DNA from 2 places in the Streptomyces sp. NPDC051569 genome. Region 1 is predicted to be linked to the other one. Evidence: predicted binding sites of a transcription regulator. Region 1 holds the regulator's gene; the other holds the start of a gene.
The links. Region 1 encodes HrcA, which represses chaperone genes, less so after heat shock. Its sites were predicted from a motif close to TTNGCACTCNGNNNNNCNGAGTGCNAA; they were not measured.
Positions count from the first base shown of each region.

Region 2: groES (co-chaperone GroES) is a predicted target of HrcA. The motif match lies at 2,585-2,611, and genes of this name have one in related genera.

Region 1 is NZ_JBITDJ010000011.1:135,777-139,983, reverse strand. Features, by position in the region: gene ACIBAE_RS18115 (DUF3097 domain-containing protein) at 1-641, opposite strand, end outside; gene ACIBAE_RS18110 (MBL fold metallo-hydrolase) at 675-1,400, opposite strand; gene hrcA (heat-inducible transcriptional repressor HrcA) at 1,597-2,613, shown strand; gene dnaJ (molecular chaperone DnaJ) at 2,614-3,750, shown strand; gene ACIBAE_RS18095 (nitronate monooxygenase) at 3,960-4,207, shown strand, end outside.
Region 2 is NZ_JBITDJ010000002.1:47,044-51,250, reverse strand. Features, by position in the region: gene ACIBAE_RS03235 (hydroxyacid dehydrogenase) at 1-203, shown strand, start outside; gene groL (chaperonin GroEL) at 403-2,028, opposite strand; gene groES (co-chaperone GroES) at 2,128-2,436, opposite strand; gene ACIBAE_RS03220 (polysaccharide deacetylase family protein) at 2,804-3,883, opposite strand; gene ACIBAE_RS03215 (SAM-dependent methyltransferase) at 3,996-4,207, shown strand, end outside.

The DNA.
Region 1 (4,207 bases):
CACGCCGGGATGCCCACCGACGACGGCTTCACGGCCGCCCACACGTCGATGTACGGGTGGCCCACCACCAGCACGTCCGCGCCGGTCACCTCGGCCGCGATGCGGGACTCCTTCGAGCCCGGCACCAGATGGTCGACGAGCACGCCCAGCCGGGCGTCCGGTGCCGGGCCGAACTCCGCGACGACCGCCGGAAGGTCGTCGATGCCCTCCAGGTACTCCACGACCACGCCCTCGACGCGCAGATCGTCGCCCCACACCCGCTCGACCAGTTCCGCGTCGTGCCGTCCCTCGACATAGATACGGCCCGCCCTGGCCACCCGGGCGCGCGCGCCGGGCACGGCGATCGACCCCGAGGCCGTACGGGCGGGACCGGCGTGGGCCGGGCGGCCCGACGGGCGGACCAGGGTCACCACGCGCCCCTCCAGCAGGAACCCGCCCGGTACCAGCGGGAAAACCCGGTGCTTGCCGAAGCGGTCCTCCAGAGTGACCGTCGGCCCCTCGGCGGTCTTCTCGCAGCGGATCACCGCCCCGCAGAAGCCCGTCGACACCTCCTCGACCACCAGGTCGGGCTCGGCCGGTACCTCGGGCGCGGGCGTGGACCGTTTCCACGGCGGCGTCAGATCAGGGCTGTAGCTGCGCATTCGCAAGACGATAAGCCGATGGACGCCGTACGACTACGACACGCCGAAACGTGACGCCAACGCGTCGCGCTGCGCCCGGACGAACGCCGCGTCGACCACCGCCCCGTGCCCCGGGACGTACACCGCGTCCGGGCCACCGAGCGACAGCAGCCGGTCCAGGGCCGCCGGCCAGCGCCCGGGGATCGCGTCCGGACCGGCCTGCGGCTCGCCCGACTCCTCCACCAGGTCGCCGCAGAAGACCACGTCAGGGGAGCCGGGTACCAGCACCGCGAGATCGTGGCCGGTGTGCCCGGGGCCGGCGTTCGCCAGCAGGACCCGCCGTCCGCCGCCCAGGTCCAGCGTCAGCTGCCCGGAGACCGCGTGCCGGGGCGGCACCAGCAGATCCACCGCCTCGGCGGCCTCCGCCGCCCCGGCCCCCTCGCGTACGGCGTCCTCGTACAGCGCAGCCCCGCCCCCTGCCAGCAGTTCCGCCGCGCCCACCGCGCCGTACACCTCCACTCCCGCGAACGCCGAGGTCCCCAGGACATGGTCGAAATGCGGGTGGCTCAGTGCGATATGCGTCACTCGCCGGCCGCCGAGCAGCGACCGCGCCTGCACACGGAGTTCGGCGCCCTCACGGACCGTCGACCCCGTGTCGTACAGCAGGGCCGCGTCGGCGCCGGCCACCAGACCGGCCGTGGCGTCCCAGCCGGGCAGCCGCCGCCGCCCCACCCCGGGGGCCAGCCGCTCCCACCCGTGCTCTTCCCAACGGACGTTCATGCGAGGACGCTATCGGCAACGATCAGCGGAATCGGGGTAGGTGTGAGCGCGGTAGCGTGGTCGGCCACCCTTGCTGCGGTCGGCCGCCCTTGCTAGAGGCGTACCCCACAGCCGTACACTGGCCCGGGGGATGCTGGCACTCCCGTGGAGCGAGTGCCAGGCCGGATACGACGGACGACAGCTGGAGGTGTGCGCGATGCTCAGCGAACGCAGACTCGAAGTCCTGCGCGCCATCGTCCAGGACTATGTCGGCACCGAGGAGCCCGTCGGCTCCAAGGCACTGACCGAGCGGCACAATCTCGGTGTCTCGCCGGCCACCGTCCGCAACGACATGGCGGTGCTGGAGGACGAGGGCTTCATCGCCCAGCCGCACACCAGCGCCGGGCGCATCCCGACGGACAAGGGCTACCGGCTCTTCGTCGACCGGCTGGCCGGGGTCAAGCCCCTGTCCTCGCCGGAGCGCCGCGCCATCCAGAGCTTCCTGGACGTGGCCGTCGACCTCGACGACGTCGTGGGCCGTACGGTACGGCTGCTGGCGCAGCTGACCCGGCAGGTCGCCGTCGTGCAGTACCCCTCGCTGACCCGCTCGACGGTGCGGCATGTGGAACTGCTGTCGCTCGCCCCGGCCCGGCTGATGCTCGTCCTGATCACCGACACCGGACGCGTCGAACAGCGCATGATCGACTGCGCGGCGCCGTTCGGCGAGACCTCGCTCGCGGACCTGAGGGCCCGGCTCAACAGCCGGATCGTCGGGCGCCGCTTCGCGGACGTCCCGCAGCTGGTGCAGGACCTGCCCGATTCGTTCGAGCAGGAGGACCGGGGGACCGTCACGACGGTGCTCGCGACCCTGCTGGAGACCCTGGTCGAGGAGACCGAGGAGCGGCTCGTGATCGGCGGCACCGCCAATCTGACCCGCTTCGGACATGACTTCCCGCTCACCATCCGGCCGGTGCTGGAGGCGCTGGAGGAGCACGTGGTGCTGCTCAAGCTGCTGGGCGAGGCGGAACACCCCGGCATGACCGTACGTATCGGGCACGAGAACGCCCACGAGGGCCTCAACTCCACGTCCGTCGTCGCGGTCGGCTACGGTTCGGGCGACGAGGCAGTCGCCAAACTCGGCGTGGTCGGACCGACCCGCATGGACTACCCCGGAACGATGGGAGCGGTACGCGCAGTGGCACGTTACGTCGGACAGATCCTGGCGGAGTCGTAAGTGGCCACGGACTACTACGCCGTACTCGGCGTGCGCCGCGACGCATCACAGGACGAGATCAAGAAGGCATTCCGGCGGCTCGCCCGCGAGCTGCACCCGGATGTCAATCCCGATCCCAAGACGCAAGAGCGCTTCAAGGAGATCAACGCCGCGTACGAGGTGTTGTCGGACGCGCAGAAGAAGCAGGTCTACGACCTCGGCGGCGACCCGCTCTCGGCGAGCGGCGGCGGCGGTGCGGGCGGCTTCGGAGCCGGTGGCTTCGGCAACTTCTCGGACATCATGGACGCGTTCTTCGGTACGGCGTCGCAGCGCGGCCCGAGGTCGCGGACGCGGCGCGGCCAGGACGCGATGATCCGGCTGGAGATCGACCTCAACGAGTCGGCCTTCGGCACGACCAAGGACATCCAGGTCGACACGGCGGTCGTCTGCACGACCTGCTCGGGTGAGGGCGCGGCCCCCGGTACCTCGGCGCAGACCTGTGACATGTGCCGCGGCCGTGGCGAGGTCTCGCAGGTCACCCGGTCCTTCCTGGGCCAGGTCATGACGTCGCGGCCGTGCCCGCAGTGCCAGGGCTTCGGCACGGTCGTGCCGACCCCCTGCCCCGAGTGCGCGGGCGACGGGCGCGTGCGCTCCCGCCGTACGCTCACGGTCAAGATCCCGGCGGGTGTCGACAACGGCACCCGGATCCAGCTCGCGGGTGAGGGCGAGGTCGGCCCCGGCGGCGGCCCCGCCGGTGACCTGTATGTCGAGATCCACGAGCTGCCGCACGCGATGTTCCAGCGGCGCGGCGACGACCTGCACTGCACGGTGACCATTCCGATGACGGCGGCGTCGCTGGGCACGAAGTGCCCGCTGGAGACGCTGGACGGCCTGGAGGAGATCGACGTCCGTCCGGGCACGCAGTCCGGCCAGTCGATCCCGCTGCACGGACGCGGCATCACGCACCTGCGGGGTGGCGGCCGGGGCGACCTGATCGTGCACGTCGAGGTGATGACGCCGTCGAAGCTCGACCCGGAGCAGGAACGGCTGCTGCGCGAGCTGGCGAAACTGCGCGGCGAGGAACGGCCCACGGGCCAGTTCCAGCCGGGGCAGCAGGGATTGTTCTCGCGGTTGAAGGACGCGTTCAACGGGCGGTAGGCGGGTGCGGCCGGGGTTTCGGGGGTTGTCCCCCGGCGGGCGCGGTCAGCCGGGGGACCAGGGATTGTTCTCGCGGTTGAAGGACGCGTTCAACGGCCGGTAGGCGGGTGTGCGGCCGGGGGGTCGGGGCTTTGTGCCCCCGGCCCCCCGGCCGCTTTTCCCGGTGGACCGGATTCGAAGCTGTCCGGGCGACGTGGCACGATGCTCGCATGTCCTCCGCACTGACCGATCTCTGCCGGTATCCGATCGTGCAGGCCCCCATGGCGGGCGGCGCGTCCTGCCCGCAGCTGGCCTCGGCCGTCTCCGAGGCGGGTGGTCTCGGCTTCCTCGCCGCCGGGTACAAGACAGCGGACGGCATGTACGAAGAGGTCAAACAGCTCCGGGGGCTCACCAGTCAGCCCTTCGGCGTCAACCTCTTCATGCCGCAGCCGCAGTACGCCGACCACGCGGCCGTGGA
Region 2 (4,207 bases), on a different contig from region 1:
ATGTGACGGATCCCGAACTGCCGGCCGTCGACTCACCCCTGTACGACCTGCCGAACGTGCTGCTGACCCCGCATGTCGCGGGCTCCCTCGGCGGTGAGCTGCACCGGATGGCCGACCAGGCGCTCGACGAGGTGGAGCGCTTCGCGAAGGGGTTGCCCTTCGCCGACCCTGTACATCCCTCGGCCCAGCACCTCTCCGCGTGACCCGGCGGCGAGCCCGACCTGGGCGACAGGCCTGACCCGGCGGCGGGCGCGCCCCGGCGGCCTGCCTACCCGCCGCGGTGGCCTGCCCGCCCTGGCCCGGCGGCCTGCGGGAGCGAACGCACCGAGGCCCGGTGCCCCCGTCGCGGGGGCACCGGGCCTCGGTGCGTTCAGCTACCTGCCGTTGCGCGGGCTACGAGCCTCAGTGGCTGTGGCCGTGGCCGCCGTGGCCCTGCTCGGGCTCCTCCTCGGTCGGCTTCTCGACGACCAGGGTCTCGGTCGTGAGCAGCAGCGACGCGATGGACGCGGCGTTCTCCAGCGCGGAGCGCGTGACCTTGACCGGGTCGATGACGCCGGCCTTCACCAGGTCGACGTACTCGCCGGTCGCGGCGTTGAAGCCGTGACCCTTGTCCAGCTCCGACACCTTGGAGGTGATGACGTAGCCCTCAAGACCGGCGTTCTCGGCGATCCAGCGCAGCGGCTCGACGACGGCGCGGCGGACGACCGCGACACCGGTGGCCTCGTCGCCCTCCTTGCCGAGGTTGCCCTCCAGCACCTTGGCGGCGTGCACCAGAGCGGAGCCACCACCGGAGACGATGCCCTCCTCGACCGCGGCGCGGGTCGCGGAGATGGCGTCCTCCAGACGGTGCTTCTTCTCCTTGAGCTCCACCTCGGTGGCGGCACCGACGGAGATCACGCACACGCCGCCGGCCAGCTTCGCGAGGCGCTCCTGGAGCTTCTCACGGTCCCAGTCGGAGTCCGTGGACTCGATCTCGGCCTTGATCTGGTTGACGCGGCCGGCGACGTCGGCGGAGTTGCCGCCACCGTCGACGATGGTCGTGTCGTCCTTGGTGATGGTGACGCGGCGGGCCGAGCCCAGCACGTCCAGACCGGCCTGGTCGAGCTTGAGGCCGACCTCCTCGGCGATGACGGTGGCACCCGTGAGGGTGGCGATGTCGCCGAGCATGGCCTTGCGGCGGTCACCGAAGCCGGGGGCCTTCACCGCGACGGCGTTGAAGGTGCCACGGATCTTGTTGACGACGAGCGTGGAGAGCGCCTCGCCCTCGACGTCCTCGGCGATGATCAGCAGCGGCTTGGAGCCACCCGCCTGGATGACCTTCTCCAGCAGCGGGAGCAGGTCCTGGATGGAGGCGATCTTGCCCTGGTGGATCAGGATGTACGGGTCGTCGAGGACGGCCTCCATACGCTCCTGGTCGGTCACCATGTACGGGGACAGGTAGCCCTTGTCGAAGGCCATGCCCTCGGTGAAGTCGAGCTCCAGGCCGAAGGTGTTGGACTCCTCGACGGTGATGACACCGTCCTTGCCGACCTTGTCCATCGCCTCGGCGATGAGCTCGCCGACCTGCTGGTCCTGCGCGGAGAGCGCGGCCACGGCGGCGATGTCGGACTTGTCCTCGATCGGGCGGGCGGTCGCGAGGAGTTCCTCGGACACGGCCTTGACCGCGGCGTCGATGCCCTTCTTCAGGGAGGCGGGGGAGGCGCCGGCGGCGACGTTGCGCAGGCCCTCGCGGACCAGCGCCTGGGCCAGCACGGTGGCGGTGGTGGTGCCGTCACCCGCGATGTCGTTGGTCTTGGTCGCCACCTCCTTCACCAGCTGGGCGCCGAGGTTCTCGTACGGGTCGTCGAGCTCGACCTCGCGGGCGATCGTGACACCGTCGTTGGTGATGGTGGGGGCGCCGAACTTCTTGTCGATGACGACGTTGCGGCCCTTGGGGCCGATCGTCACCTTCACCGTGTCGGCAAGCTTGTTGACGCCGCGCTCAAGGGCGCGACGGGCGTCCTCGTCGAACTTCAGGATCTTCGCCATGGGAGCTTCTGTGTCCTCTCAAATGAACAGCGCCCCCGTCCGCCCGGCGTTCGCAGGGGGGCCGAGGGCGCTGTTCAGAAAAGCGATCTAAGTGGTGAACTACTTCTCGATGATCGCGAGCACGTCGCGAGCCGAGAGGACGAGGTACTCCTCGCCGCTGTACTTCACCTCGGTGCCGCCGTACTTGCTGTACAGAACGACATCGCCGACGGAAACGTCGAGCGGAAGACGCTCGCCGTTCTCGAAACGGCCCGGGCCCACGGCCAGGACGACGCCCTCCTGGGGCTTCTCCTTGGCAGTGTCCGGGATGACCAGGCCAGAGGCCGTGGTCTGCTCGGCGTCGAGCGGCTGGACCACAATGCGGTCCTCGAGCGGCTTGATGGCAACCTTGGTGCTGGCGGTCGTCACGATCCGACCTCCCCCTTCGGAGATCTCACGGGGTTAACTGTCTAGGTGGCGACCCAGGTGGTTCCGTCGTCGCGGGAGCCGGACCTGCCTGTTGTCGCGCATTGGCACTCTCCAGTGGGGAGTGCCAGGTCTGAGACTATGACCGCGATTAGCACTCGGTCAAGCGGAGTGCCAATTCACGTCGGCGTGGCGGTTCGGATCCGCTACGGGAACGCGTCCATGGCGACCCGGATTCCGGCACCGGAACGCGGCCACGGGGGCCCGGATTCCTTGCGGCGCCAGACCCCCGGCGCACCCGCCCGCGCGGCGCCAGGCCCCCCGGCGCACCCGCCACCGGCCGGAACACCGGCAGCGGGTGCGCCCTGTCTCACACGTAGTCCTCCAGCCTGGCCACGGCGTACCCCTTGTCCGTGATCAGCTTCATGACGTACCGGATCATGTCGGGCATGGAGCCCTTCCACTCCCCGCGCCCACGGAAGTGCGTGAGGATGATGTCGCCGGGGTGGAGGTCGCGGTCCCACTCCCGCCAGTCCATGTGGTCGGTGAACGCCTCGGCCGACCACAGCGGCACGGCCTTGATCCCGCACTCCTTGGCGATCCGCAGGGTGTCGCCGTTGTAGTTGCCGTACGGCGGACGGAAGAGCGTGGGCCGCTTCCCGTACCGCTTCTCGATCTTGTCCTGCTGGTCGCAGATCTCGTGCTTCTGCTCCTCGTACGACAGCCCCGGCAGGTAGGGGTGGTGGAGGGTGTGGTTGTTCAGGGAGACGCCGCGCTTCTGCATCTGCTGGAAGTAGCCGTAGTTGTCGCTGATGACGTAGTCGCTGAGGAAGGCGCTGTACGGGATCTTCAGCTCGGACATCATCCGCAGCAGTTCGGGGTCCTTCTCGGAGCCGTCGTCGATGGTCAGGAAGACGACCTTGTCCTTGACCGGGACGGTGGTGAAGACCGGCGGCAGGTCCTCGTCCTCGGCGCCGTCGATCTCGAAGCCCTTGCGGTTGGTGATCACCGGCTTGACGGCGGGCGGCGGGGGCGCGGCCAGCGGGGTGCCGGCGAGCTTCCATTTCCTGGCGGCGACGGCGCGGGCGGCCTGGACCTGGCGCAGCTTCTCGGCGTAGGCGGCGAGGGCGCCGCCCGGGCCCGCCTGTTGCTGCTCGGGCCGGCCCTTGACCTGCCCCTTCGCTTGCCCCTGCGCCTGCCCCTGCGCCTTGGCCTCTCCGCGCGCCCGGGCCGAGGGCGCCACGGCCGCCGCGCCGCCCTGCTCCTGCCCGGCGGCGGGCTTGGCGGCCGACGGATCGGCTGCCGTGGGAGGGGCGGCGGAGGGTCCGGCCGGAGCATGTGCGGCCGGACCTGACGACTCCGTGCCGCAGCCGGAGCCGATCGCCGCGACCAGGAGGGCGGCGAGAACCACGCGGGTGCGCCTGCCGTTCTTCCGCGTTCCCTTTGTCATCATTTTTTCGTTTTGTCGTACTAGTTGCATGGCGCCGCATCCTGTCAGTGCGGAGCACCCGCACCCGGCCGACACCTCCGTGCGACGCGTACCGTCCCCCGACTGGCTCACAATGGGCCGGGTGACCGACCGCGTTCCCTCCCCCGCCCCCGCCCCGCTGCTCGCACCGCTGCTCTCCCCCGAGGGCCAGGCGCTCCTCGCCGAACTGCGCGACCACGACCCCGCGCGGGAACTCGCCCTGGCCACCCGGCTGCGCCGCGACCACCCGGCCGAGCTGGTCTCGGCGGCGCTGGCGCAGGCACGGCTACGGCAGCGCGGCGTGGC